3 regions of the Enteractinococcus fodinae genome follow, and region 3 is predicted to be linked to each of the others. Evidence: riboswitches for the same ligand, from Rfam matches in the RefSeq annotation. Region 3 holds a riboswitch; each other region holds the start of a gene.
The links. Region 3 has a riboswitch for S-adenosylmethionine ahead of J2S62_RS08690 (O-acetylhomoserine aminocarboxypropyltransferase/cysteine synthase family protein). Riboswitches for the same ligand answer to the same signal wherever they lie in the genome.
Positions count from the first base shown of each region.

Region 1: another riboswitch for S-adenosylmethionine. It lies ahead of J2S62_RS00155 (acyl-CoA dehydrogenase family protein); the one in region 3 lies ahead of J2S62_RS08690 (O-acetylhomoserine aminocarboxypropyltransferase/cysteine synthase family protein).
Region 2: another riboswitch for S-adenosylmethionine. It lies ahead of J2S62_RS00310 (MetQ/NlpA family ABC transporter substrate-binding protein); the one in region 3 lies ahead of J2S62_RS08690 (O-acetylhomoserine aminocarboxypropyltransferase/cysteine synthase family protein).

Region 1 is NZ_JAVDYJ010000001.1:35,545-39,743, forward strand. It holds gene J2S62_RS00150 (formate--tetrahydrofolate ligase) at 1-607, shown strand, start outside; gene J2S62_RS00155 (acyl-CoA dehydrogenase family protein) at 703-2,004, opposite strand; SAM riboswitch class IV at 2,083-2,196, opposite strand; gene J2S62_RS00160 (hypothetical protein) at 2,779-3,936, opposite strand.
Region 2 is NZ_JAVDYJ010000001.1:65,429-69,627, forward strand. It holds gene J2S62_RS00305 (globin domain-containing protein) at 1-663, opposite strand, end outside; gene J2S62_RS00310 (MetQ/NlpA family ABC transporter substrate-binding protein) at 900-1,796, opposite strand; SAM riboswitch class I at 2,016-2,105, opposite strand; gene J2S62_RS00315 (TetR/AcrR family transcriptional regulator) at 2,364-2,948, opposite strand; gene J2S62_RS00320 (electron transfer flavoprotein subunit beta/FixA family protein) at 3,057-3,854, shown strand; gene J2S62_RS00325 (electron transfer flavoprotein subunit alpha/FixB family protein) at 3,868-4,199, shown strand, end outside.
Region 3 is NZ_JAVDYJ010000001.1:1,867,315-1,871,513, forward strand. It holds gene metX (homoserine O-acetyltransferase MetX) at 1-703, opposite strand, end outside; gene J2S62_RS08690 (O-acetylhomoserine aminocarboxypropyltransferase/cysteine synthase family protein) at 718-2,055, opposite strand; SAM riboswitch class IV at 2,130-2,241, opposite strand; gene J2S62_RS08695 (baeRF3 domain-containing protein) at 2,386-3,480, shown strand; gene J2S62_RS08700 (VOC family protein) at 3,715-4,199, shown strand, end outside.

The DNA of each region.
Region 1 (4,199 bases), 1.8 Mb from region 3:
AGGCTCCGCGAACCTCGCTCGGCACCTAAAGAATGTGAAATCTTTTGGCGCTCCGGTTGTGGTGGCGGTCAACCAGTTCCCGCAAGACACCGAAGAAGAACTCCAGTGGGTCAAAGACTTCTGCGCCAAACACGATGTCCACGCCGAAGTGGTCAGTGTGTGGGCCAATGGTGGCGAAGGTGCCAAAGCCCTGGCCTCCCACCTGACTGAGGTTCTCAAGGACTCCGACGACACCGTACAGCCGATGTTCGGTGAAGACACCGGCATCCGGGAGCGCATCGAGCACATCGTGACCAACGTGTATGGTGGCGACGGTGTCGATTTCTCCTCGACCGCTCAACGGCAGCTGAAACAACTCGAAGAAGCCGGCCTCGATAAGATGCCCGTATGTATGGCAAAAACCCAGTACTCCTTCAGTGACGATCCCAAAGCCTTGGGTGCTCCTGACGGGTTCCGGGTGACCGTGCGCGAGCTCAACCTGCGTGCCGGTGCCGGATTCGTCGTGGCCCTGACCGGTGCCATGATGACGATGCCTGGCCTGCCTGCTAAACCCGCTTCCGACAAGATGGACGTTAACGATGAAGGCGAAATTCTAGGCCTGTTCTAACGCGTAACTGGTCACCGTAGTGTTATTCTCGCGGTTCAGGGCGCACCGTCGTTGGATGGTGCGCCCTGAACTATCAGCAGCGAGCGGCCAGGTATCTATCCCTGGCGCGGTTCTGAGTTCCGGGCAGTCGAGTGGTGCGGTGGGATCACGCCGTTGATTCGGTAGTTACCCACAGCCTGGGTACGATAAATTAAAGGTGTGTGGCTAGCGATGGTACGCGCATTGAGCCAGTGCTGGTGCAATTGATTGGATGCGATCGTCGCGGATGCTCCCCCGACTTCAAAAATCTGATTGGTGGCATCCAAAATGAGTTCTGAGACCACCAGACTAGCTTCAGATAGTGCAATATTTGCTCTCGTGTGCGCATCTAGAAAGACCGGGTCTTCCAGATCGGTATGCCCTTGAATTTGCACATAGGACTGCTCTGCAACGGCTGCTACACCTCGCACGATGTGTCGAGCTGCGGACACTTTGGCGGAGGCTTTCCCGATGACTTCATGTACCAGAGGATCTTCTGCAGGGGTCTCTGCTGTTGCGTGGTTGTAGGTCCGGCGTCGAGTGGCAACGTACTGGGTAATATCTTTTATCGCCGCTTGGCCTATGCCGGTTTGGGTAGCAATTAAGGCGATCCACAAGATCGTGTACGAGAGCACTCCGGTGGGCACATCGAATTCCTGGAGCCGGTTTTCAAGCACGGGAACCTCGTCGAGAATGGTCGTACCCGAAGCGGTGAGTCGTTGCCCAAAACCATTCCAATCGTCGATTCGTTTGACACCAGGGTGTTCTGCGTCGACGATTGCAAACAATGGTCCTTCGTCTTCATCAGCTGCACGCGACGCTGAAATGAGAAGGTAGTCGGCAAAGATCGCGCCAGTTGAATAAAATTTGTCGCCGGTCAGATGAGCAATGACTCCACCGGACGTGGGTTCCGCGTCGGTCCAATACACCGGGCGCTTGCCCGCTGCAGGGGGGAGTTCAACCAGGGCGTTACCAAAGATTTTGCCCTTGGCCACCTCAGCAAGCCACCATGCAGAGACTGCCCCTTGAGATTCATTCTGATGCTGTTCTGTGAACATGAAGTGCCCGTGTAGGGCTTGAGGTAAATTTGAATCTGCTTGTCCGAGGTCAACTAAGAGTTCGGCTAATTGCGGCAGGGATGCACCAATTCCACCATGCTCTCGAGCTAGACGAACGCGAGTAAAACCCGAGGTCCGCAATTTTTCAAAGGCATCAAACGCTAGTTCATGGTCTTGCTCCCGTTGCCTTGCACCAGCAGCGATCGTTTCGAACACCGGTGCAAAATGTTGGTGTAATTGCAGGTCAGTGGGCGAAACGTGTTCCGTAGCTTGTAGGAGCTGTTCGAACGTTGGTAGTGCAATAGTTGAAGTAGAAGTCATCGGTTTTCACTCGTTTCATGAAATTCGTGGCACTTCCGCACACGACAGCTCGCGCATATTGGGGAGCTTCAGTGAGAGGCACCATACTTGCCCACGATTTTTTCGCTGGGCCGAATCATCACCTAGAGCACCCCACTACGGTGAGAGGGTTGCTGTCCGGGTAGCTAGGGCTATACGCCGGATCTCAAGATTCTGTATTGCACTATAGCCTCGATTCACGACATGCATCAATTGGGAGCCAAGAAATAACCTTCAGTGAAGCAACGAATCTTCATAAGTCGCCATAACTTTTCATTATTCATAAAGTCACGCCGGCGCGCACGCCGATTAATCTGGCAGTCTTGAACGAGCAGTTTCGGTCGAGCCTTGACGATGCGCGCAAATCTCGGCCAGCGGTACGATAGGGCATCCAGCGCCAGGCTCCAGAAAAAGATGGTGAGCACCAGAATGTCGGAAAGTGAGCTAGCATCTCCTTGCAGACCTACCCCGGCGGCATCGGCCGCATGGACGATGAGCAGATCGGTCAGTCCAAGACCGCCGGATTCTCGCTGTCCAACGATTCATAGCAGCAACATGAGGCCCAGAGAGGTCAACGTCCCACGGACTATCACTTCCCACACGGGTACGGTGGGGATGAGCATGTCTAGCAACGTCTGCATGGGGACCTCCGAATGAGCAATGCTTCATCATGGCCGCTCATTTCCCCTGCTGTCTAGATCATGCACTCCCTTCAAACCTGGGCGACGAGGCCTCTTTGACGGGTGCTAAGGCGTCTCATGGAAGTTCTAGCGTCTCTATCTCGTCGAAGAACACATCGAACTGATAGTCCAGCAGTAACTGGGCCAGAAAACCTGCCGTTTGCAGATCCGGTACCCAGTTCAACACGACCCAGGCGGCATTATCCACGGACTGGCGCATGGCACGCTCGTAGAGCACCGCGGTGCCAGGGTCGCCCTCGGCAGCTTCTTCAACGAGCTGGCGAGTTTCGAAGATATCGGAGGAGACTGTGCCGATGACGCCACGATCCTGAAGTTTTTCGACCCGGGCCACGAGGTCCTCGACATACATCTGTCGAAGTTCCTCGGACGCGACCTCGGGATGCGGGTAGAGGCATTGCGAAGCCCAGGCGATGCCCATGGTGGCTTCGAGACGAGCACGGACTAGCGTCTCATCCCAGGGTTCCGGCGGAGTGTCTCCCTGGAGTGCACGCGTGATCATGGAGAGTTCATAGATCATCTGCTGGGCCGCACCGTCCAGGGTGGACACATCGGTTTGGCGGATTGGGTCGGGTTGGGGCGGGAAGCCGTCATCCTGGACGGGCTCGTCCGCATCCATTGGACGCAGGTCCAATTCGTGGACGATGGCCAGCTGCAAGCCTTCTTGCGGCAATCGGAACACCGGGTTCGCACCTTGCTCCAGAGCTTCGCCGGAAAGTTCTTGACCGAGCTCAGCGCCCACCGATGGCAGGATGCGATCCACCAAGCGAGCGTAGTTTCCTGACATAAAATGTGTGAGTAATTTGCGATTCCCGATCGTCGGTGCCCCATAGTTCAGCACAATGTGCGTGCCGAGCCGGCAGACGTCGTCAACATGTTGCCGGGAAAGGTACGTTGCATCGCCGGTCCGGCCCTGCATGTTCAAATCACGGTGGTACTGATAGACCGCACCGGTCAGCAACACCTGCAACCAACCGTAGACGCCGTGCGTCTGGATCAACTGCTGATGGGCCTGCACGACCTGAACTACCTGGGGTTTGGCCGCCAAGTTCCCAGCACGACTCGTCCATTTGGCAAACTCGGCGGTCGCTGTCGGTCCGTAGAGCTCGAAGCTGCGTTCGGTCAGCTTCTGGCCCGAAGTGGCCAGGGCTTTGAGACCACTCAGCTGACGGTGGCGTGCCAGGATGTTGTCGGTGTCAATTTGATAATCGGTCACGGCGCTATCGTACAAGCTCTCGGCAAGCTCGGCGTGATGTTGGTGCAGGTTCTCCGGGTGTCCCTTCACTTGGGAACGACAAGCATACGCTCCTCGGGCCGCAAGGTGTAAAGGATATACCCGCATTTGCATTCTCAAGGTGCGCCATCGACCCGAGATGCGCGTAATCAAATGTCGGTAGAGTTGATGTTTTGTTTGACTGTACTCACCTCCTCGCTGAGCAACAGGCCCACATCCTGGTCCCCTCTCAGCTTGCAGCATCC
Region 2 (4,199 bases), 1.8 Mb from region 3:
GGTCACCCGCAGTGAATCGCCGCGCGGACCCGAGGAGATGGTGTACTGGCGGGGCTGGCGATACCCGTCGGGCAGATCCACGGCGATCGACACATACTGGCCCGTGTAGTGACTGGGCACCTGACCGTCCAGCGGGGCCAACAGCAGCGAAAAGATCTCATCGGATTCTTCAAACCGTTCGACCACCCGGTACGGACGGTAGGGTTCTTCAGGATCAGTGCCGGCCTGGGCATAGAGCTTGGCTTCTTCAGCGATCAGGGCGGTGGCAAACAGCCAGTACACTTCATCCCAGGCGGCTGCAATTTCTGGAGTCGCGGCATCGCCGAGGACTTTGGCAACCGCGCCCAGTAGATACCGCCCGACGATCAGATACTGCGAGGCAGTAATCCCCAGTGAGACGTGTTTGTGGGCGATCCGTTGCATGACCGGGGTGAAGTCGGGGGCATCCGGGTCGATGAGATGGACCGCGAAGGCGACGACGGAGGCCGCTAATGCTTTGGGTTGCTCGCCGATCGCCTGGTTGGCTTGGTTGAAAACATTGAGCAGTTCCGGGTGGGCGGCAAACATATCGCGATAAAACAACGCGGTCGCTTCATCGGCGATCTCGGCGACTACACCGGCGGTTTCTTTCACCACGGCTTCAGATTCTGGTGACAGTTTCATGATGGCTTCAGCTCCTTCGACAATGCTCCGCGGCGCGGAGGTGCAGGTAGAGCCATTGTCGGCCAGCTGAGAGGTACGCTGCAGCGGTTTCCACCGTGTTTAATCCCGCAGGAGCAAACCCTGTCGTCAGGTCAGAGGCACTGAGAAACAGGTTGTTAACATTCATGCGTGGACGACCCACTCGAGTTTGTGTTGGATCGCGCTGCAGGCAGCCGGTGATTGGTATCGAGGGAGCCTTAGGAGGCTTCCTCAGTGGCTTGAAAATCTTCCCAGAGTTCCGATATGTCGAGATCGAATGCGGTTTTTTTGAGGCCGCCGATGTATCCTTCAAACCACTCCTGCACCTCTTCTGACTGGTAGGCCGCCCGTAGAGCTTCGTATTTTTCAGGCTCATTCTCGGCAAAGTCAGACGCTGCGGCAATCACCACGGTATAAGGTATTTGAGCTTCTGCATCTTCTTCGATCAGCAATGGTTCAGTAGCCTCTACCTCGAGATCTGCTTCTGCGATAAGCCTGGTGAATGAAAAGCCTGCGTCCACATCAGGAAGGATTTGTGCCAGGGATTGCTGGTCTACTTCGACGAAATCATATTCGTTCGGGTTATCGATAATGTCTTCTTGAGAAATCTGGGTGACGTCCTGAGAGGTATCCACTTCCAAGAGGCCAGCTTCGTGCAATAGCAGAAGTCCTCGCCCGTTGTTCGCGCGATCTACGGGGAGAGCAATTTGCGCGCCGTGTGGTAGCTCTTCCACGGTATCGTGTCGCTCGGAGTAGATACCTGCGGGGGCTTGAAATACTGCGAGTAGTGGCTCGACATCTAGATCGTAATCGTCATTGAACTGTCGCAGATATGCCAAATGCTGGAAGTAGTTGACATCATACTCACCGTTGGAAACCACTTGATTCGGCTGGACTATATCGGTGACGTAGGTGGGCTCTAAGGTCCAGCCTTCCGCTTCCAGGATGTCGGAGGCTATGTTCGTTGGTTCCTGGAACGGGCCAGACTCCGTGAGGATCATCGAAATGGTCTGATCATCATCATTAGCTAATCCGCAAGAACTTAGGGCAAGGATTCCGGCAGCACTCACGGCTCCAAATAGCAGTTTCGAAGGTGTGCGATGTGGGACAGTCATGAATTCATCTCTCTATGGATCGAGTCGAAGGAACATACTCGCCGGGCGGCGGTGAAGTTCCATAAGGATGAGGTGCGCTTCGGCAGTGATGCGACAGATCGTGTTCACCTTGTCGCCGCGTCTGGGTATCTAGGACGATCCGCAATACGAGGTGTGCTGTTCCCAGGTAAACGTCGGCGCGACAAACATGGAAGAAACAGAAAATGCGATCACAAAAAGGCTCCATCGTTGCTGGCGGTAGCACCGGACCCCTAGGGGAGGTTGCTGCGACGTCGTTGAGCCAGATCTCTCAGTCGCTCTGGATGGTAATGATCCGTGTTCACGGATCGAGAGTCACTCTACATCGAAGGGGATGGGGAAACGTCTCAGTCGGGTCTTAGGGCTGGCTGTGACCCAGGTCAGCGGCTACTCACAACATGTCGGCCGACATAAGAAACCCCGTCATTGCAACGTTGTAGGGTCAGAGGCCAAGCTATTGAGCTCGACGAAATACCTAGTTAGCAGTGTTAAGTAGTGTTGCGTCAGGTGAATATTTATGCCGACGCGGCAGGAGACCACGAACCACCCTCAGTGTTTAGTCTTGCGCAGGCTCAATCGATATTGCTCTGGGTCGCGCTGCAAATAGCCGGCGATTTGATCGACGAAGGGTTGCATCAGTACCTGGCCGAGTTGGACCAGCATGACTTGCATGACCTGGTCTTCTGCTTCGCGGGCCGTCGAAGCGATCCCGTGTCGACGCAGATCTTTAATCTGCCGTAATGCCATGCGGGTGAACCGCTCGGTAATGTCGGAACCCTCTCCATTGCCCTCGATGAGCATCATGCGCCGCAGATAGGCGGCTACCAGCGGGTTCGCGTCGATATGATCCATCAGCCGCTGATCGAGTTTCTTGACGACCCCGTCCACGGTAGCGTCGGTTTCTTTATATTCGATCGCTTTCTGAATGCCGTTAAGTAAATCATCCTCCACGGCCTGAATCAGCCCAGCTTTGGTGCCAAAATGATGCGTAATCAGCCCCACGGTGACGCCAGCGCGTGACGAGATGGCGCGCATTGAGGTGGCGTCGGCTCCGTTGAGCGCAAAAAGCTCCAGGGCCACCTGACGAATGCGGGCCTTGGCGGTCAAATCGGCGTTAAGATCGGCTGTCGGCATGGGACGCTACCTTTTTACGGTATGGTGTTTGAGGTCACAGCTTCCGTAACCTTCGGGTTCTATGGGGCATCTAGATTGTACGGTATATTGTACAAAAATATAGTCTGAGTGAACGTCATCACTGTTGAGGTGGACATGAAAGTCGTAGTGCTAGTGAAGCAGGTGCCTGACACCTATGAGAAACGCCAGATCGCGTTGGATACCGGCCTGTTGGCTCGGGAAGCATCCGAAAATGTGGTCGATGAAATCGACGAACGGGTCTGTGCTGTCGCGGCCGATCTGAAAAAAGACGGGACTGCGACCGAGGTCGTGGCGGTGACCATGGGTCCTGCTGACGCGGATAAAGCCATCCGGAAGGTGCTAGCACTGGCAGCAGATCGTGCCGTTCACGTGGTCGATGACGCGCTGGCAGGGTCGGATATGGTCCAGACCGCCCGCGTATTGGCCGAAGCGGCCAAAGACGCCGACATTATTTTGTCCGGTGCCGAATCCACCGATGGTCGCGGCGCCATGGTCCCAGCGATGATCGCTGAAATCTTGGGCCGTCCACACATCGTGGGCGCGGACTCGATCGAGATTGCCGACGGGACGATCACCGGTGTGACCAACACCGAAACCGAAAAAATCACGCTGTCGGCGACGACTCCAGCGGTCGTATCGCTGACCGAAAAGGCCGGCGAGCCAAAACTGCCAAACTTCAAAGCCATCCGTGAGGCCAAGAAGAAAGAAATCGCCGTAACCTCACTTGCTGATCTCGGTATTTCGGCCGGGCCAGATGCCGCGTATGTGCGTAACGTGATGGTTTCTGCCGCAGAACGCCCGCCGAAAGAGGCCGGCCAGAAGGTCTCGGGCGATACCGCTGCCACTGAACTTGTCGACTTCCTTGCCCAACGGCACTTGATCTAAGGAGCTTTCCTACGTGACGAAAGTACTTGCTTTAGTAACGAATGCAGAACCCGCTGAAGTACTGGGTGCCGCCTCAATCGTTGGCGACCCCGTCGCCGTGGTCACCTCGACTCCCGATGCCGAGACCATCGCAGCGCTGGGACAGGCCGGGGCCACCGAAATCTTTGTACACACCGGTCCAGAGGATCAGTTCGGTACCGCCGACGTCGCCGCCGGTGTAGCTGCTGTAAAACATTACGGCGCGTCACTGCTGCTCATGGCACATGGCCCGGTCAATGCCTCCTTTGCCGGTCGTATTGCCATCGCAGCCAAGGGCGCGGTCGCCGCTGATGCCACCGGGTTGTA
Region 3 (4,199 bases):
GATAGTTAATGTGGGCGATTCGACGCGCAATCCCCAGGCCTTGAATTGGTGCCGGTCCGCCGTAGTAGTCTCCGCCCTTGAAGTTTGGATCTAGCCGAATGGCTTCGACTTGTGCTTGTGCAAACGCGATCTGTTCGGCGGTGGATTGCCCGCCGCAGGCGATGACTCCAACACCCGAAACACGATCCGGATACATTGCGGCCCACTCCAGAGCACGCCCACCACCCATGGACCCTCCCAGCACCGCGTGGAAGCGTTCAATCCCAAGGATGTCGGCAAGCTTGGCTTCGGCGTTTACAGCATCCCGGATCGTAACGAACGGGAACCGTGACCCGTAGGGCCGGTTGTGCTCATCTAACGATGAAGGGCCGGTTGACCCGTAGCACCCGCCGACCATATTGGTCGCAATGACAAACCATTTATTGGTATCGATGGGCTTGCCGGGCCCAACCAGGTATTCCCACCAGCCCGCTTCGGGCGCCAGTTGCGAAGACGCTACATGGCTGTCACCGGTGAGGGCATGCTGGATCAGGATGGCATTGGTTTTTGTCTTGTTGAGGGTCCCCCAGGTTTCATAGGCAAGCTCAACATTTGGCAGGTACCCGCCGGTCTCAAAATGTAATTCGCCAATCGCGACTGTGGTGAGCGCTGACTGGCCTACGTATGTCGCCGGGTCGGTCACTGATTCTAGATCCAATGACATGACCTCACTCCTTGTTAGTTCGTGGCAACGGCATCAAAGCCGGACTGCAGATCGTCGAGAATGTCTGTGATGTCTTCGATGCCTACCGAGAGACGGACCAGGCTCGGGTTGACACCGGCTGCTAGCTGCTCAGCTTCAGAAAGCTGACTGTGGGTCGTGGTAGCCGGATGAACAACAAGTGACCGCACATCTCCGAGGTTCGCGACCAGTTTGTGCAACGTCAGCGATTCAGCAAATTTCTGTCCTGCGGTCGCGCCACCGACGATATTGAAGGCCACTATTCCGGAGGTACCGTTGGGCAAGAGCTGCTGCGCCCGGTCGTACCAGGGGGAAGATTTCAGCCCGGAGTATTGCACGCTTTCGACCTGCGGGTGCGCCTCGAGCCATTCAGCAACTCGCTGTGCATTTGCTATGTGGCGTTCCATGCGCAGCGAAAGCGTTTCGAGCCCTAGGTTGATCAAATACGCACTAAACGGTGAGGCTGAATTCCCCATGTCACGCAACAGCTGGGTGCGGATGCGCAAGATGTAGGACAGGTTTGCCCCCAGTGGGCCGTTGGGGCCAAAATCGGTTCCGAACACCAAGCCGTGATAAGACTCATCGGGTTCGTTAAACCATGGGAATTTTTCAGGATTGGCTGTCCAGTCGAAATTGCCGGAGTCCACGATGACCCCACCCAGACCGTTGGCGTGACCGCTGAGGTATTTGGTGGTGGAGTGGATGACTACATCGGCTCCGTGTTCAAACGGACGGATGAGCGTTGGCGGAGTTAAGGTCGAGTCCACGATCAGCGGGATACCGGCTTCATGTGCGATATCGGCCACCGCTGGAAGGGCGAGCACATCGGCCTTAGGGTTGCCTAAGACTTCTGAAAAGAGTGCTTTGGTGTTGGGTTTGATCGCTTGGCGCCACTCGTCGAGGTTGTGCGGATCTTCGACGAAGATCGTTTCAATACCCAACCGTGGCAGCGTGTGTTTGAACAAGTTTTGCGTCCCGCCATACAGCGAGGCCGAGACCGCAACCGAGTCACCGCTACCAGCCACGTTCAGGATGCTCAGCGTCGTGGCTGATTGTCCTGAGGACAGCAGCACCGCACCAACGCCACCTTCCAAGGCGGCTATCTTATTTTCGACCGCATCGGTTGTGGGGTTTGTGATGCGGGAATAAATCGGTCCCAGCTCGGAGAGTCCGAAACGGCCGGCGGCAGTGGCAGTATCAGGAAAATTGAAGCTGGTCGTCTGGTAGATGGGCAGCTGTGTCGAGCCGTACTCAGAATCCACATCCATTCCAGAGTGGATCTGACGGGTCGAGATACCCCAAGTGGACTGATCAGTGATGTCGCGTTGTGCCAAGTGGAAAGACTCCTTCATACCTTCAAGGGGTCTTCTCAACGCCCGTCTGCCGCGCAGCTAATGACGTGCGCGAAGACCCGCGCTTGTCTCAATTTGTCATGAGACCTGGTCCTCACCCGGGGCACCCCACCGCGGTGGAGGGTTGCCGGTCAGTAAGCCGGGGCATATTTACTGACACTCGTGACCAACACCCACTACTATGCCAGAAATCAATCAAAATGGCGACTTCTGAGACCGGTTATCCACACCGTGGGCTGAATTTATGATGTACGCAATAATTCGGACTGATCAACGCTCCAAAATCGAGATGACAAGTTGTATTGTTGTCGTATGGAACAACTCGGATACTTTGATCAGATCACCGCTGATGACCTGAAAGCCATGGCCGCAGCCACCGGGCCAAAGGTCACTATATTTCTGCCGACCGCTCCACCACAACATCAACCCCAAGATACCGCCACCCGTGTTAAGTCACTGGTCAAGGAAGCACGACGGAAACTCGTCAATGCTGGGGTCCCCGAATCAGACGCCAAAGATATGTTGGCTTCCTTTGATGCCATCGCCACTGATGCGCCGTTCTTACGTCAGCAGGGTGAATCACTTGCCCTTTTCGCTGCCAAAGGCCTGAACCTCATCTATCGGCTCGGCGTTCCCGTGTCCGAATACACCCATGTCGCAGAACACTTCGTGCTGCGCCCGATTTCTGAAGCCCTCACCAAATCCCACGCGTACTATATTCTGGCGATCTCACGCAAGAAAGTACGCGTCCTTGATGCCACTAAAGACTCGGTGGTCCAGCTCGATCTGCAAGACATCGTTCCGGAATCACTTGAAGACGTCGTCGACACTGACGATCGTCAATCTCAGCTGCAAAACCGCTCACTTGGCGGTGCGGGCCCCGTCTTCCACGGCCACGGTGGGGCAGCTGACAACCAAGAAGTCGAAATTGAACGATTTTTACAAGAAGTCGGCTCATCTCTTGGAGATCTCCTCGGCAGGGCTCGCTCCCAGCCGATGGTCCTAGCTGGCGTTGCCGAAAACGTTGCATCGGTTAAAGCTGCATCGTCCTACCCGGTGGTTGCCGAAGATTTCATCTCAGGTAATCCAGACGTTTCAACGAACCGCGAATTGCAGCAAGCCGGTTGGGACGTGGTGCGCCCGCACTTTGCTGCCAATGATGACGCAGCATACGAGCGTTTCGCAGATGTTTCCGGCACCGGTCTGGGTGAAACACAGCCAGATCTTATCCGCGAGGCGGCAGTTGCTGGTCGTGTGGACACGTTATTTATTAACCCGTCGCTGAACGCCTCGGACGGCACCGGGGACGTGAACACGGCGATCTTGCACACCAAACTCAATTCCGGAGATATCGTCATCATCTCCGATGGTCGTGTTGAAAACGTTGCGGCGCTCATGCGCTACTAGAAACCCCACGCACCAAATACCCCTCGAGAAATGTTTCGACGTTTTTCGAGGGGTTTTGCGTACCCTGTCCCATCCCCCAACGCAACGAATGGCGCCGGATTCTAGTAATACAGCGCAGCGGCAAAGTTTTTTCTAAAGTCCCTTGTGACAGGCAGAAATACTGCCGGACGGGCATGCCACAAAACAGCATAATGTGACACATTTCAATTTCAACGGCGCTTTCGTGACATGCTGATGAACATGCGCTTGGATCATGTTTCTTATGCTGTAGGTCCGGAAGGACTCCATGCCACCGCCGATAGGATGGCCGAGCTTCTCGGCGTCGATTGGGTCAACGGTGGGGTACACCCGCGTTTCGGGACGCGCAACCTCTTTTTCCCGATGAAAAACCGACAATACTTTGAGATCGTTGAGGTGCTGGAACACCCAGCAGCCGAAAAGGCGCCCTTCGGGCAGGCCGTTCGAGCTCGTTCGAATATGGGCGGCGGTTGGATGGGCTGGGTCGTTTCCGTAGACGACATGGCACCGTTTGAAGAACGCCTCGACCGTCGCGCCGTGCCCGGTGCTCGGACCTTCCCAGATGGTCGCACTTTAGAGTGGCAACAGATCGGTATTAAGGGCCTCATCGCCGACCCGCAGGTGCCCTATATTCTGCGGTGGAACGAGGGGACCGAAGATCTGCACCCTTCGCAGGCAGAGCCCGCTGAGGCCGCGATCGA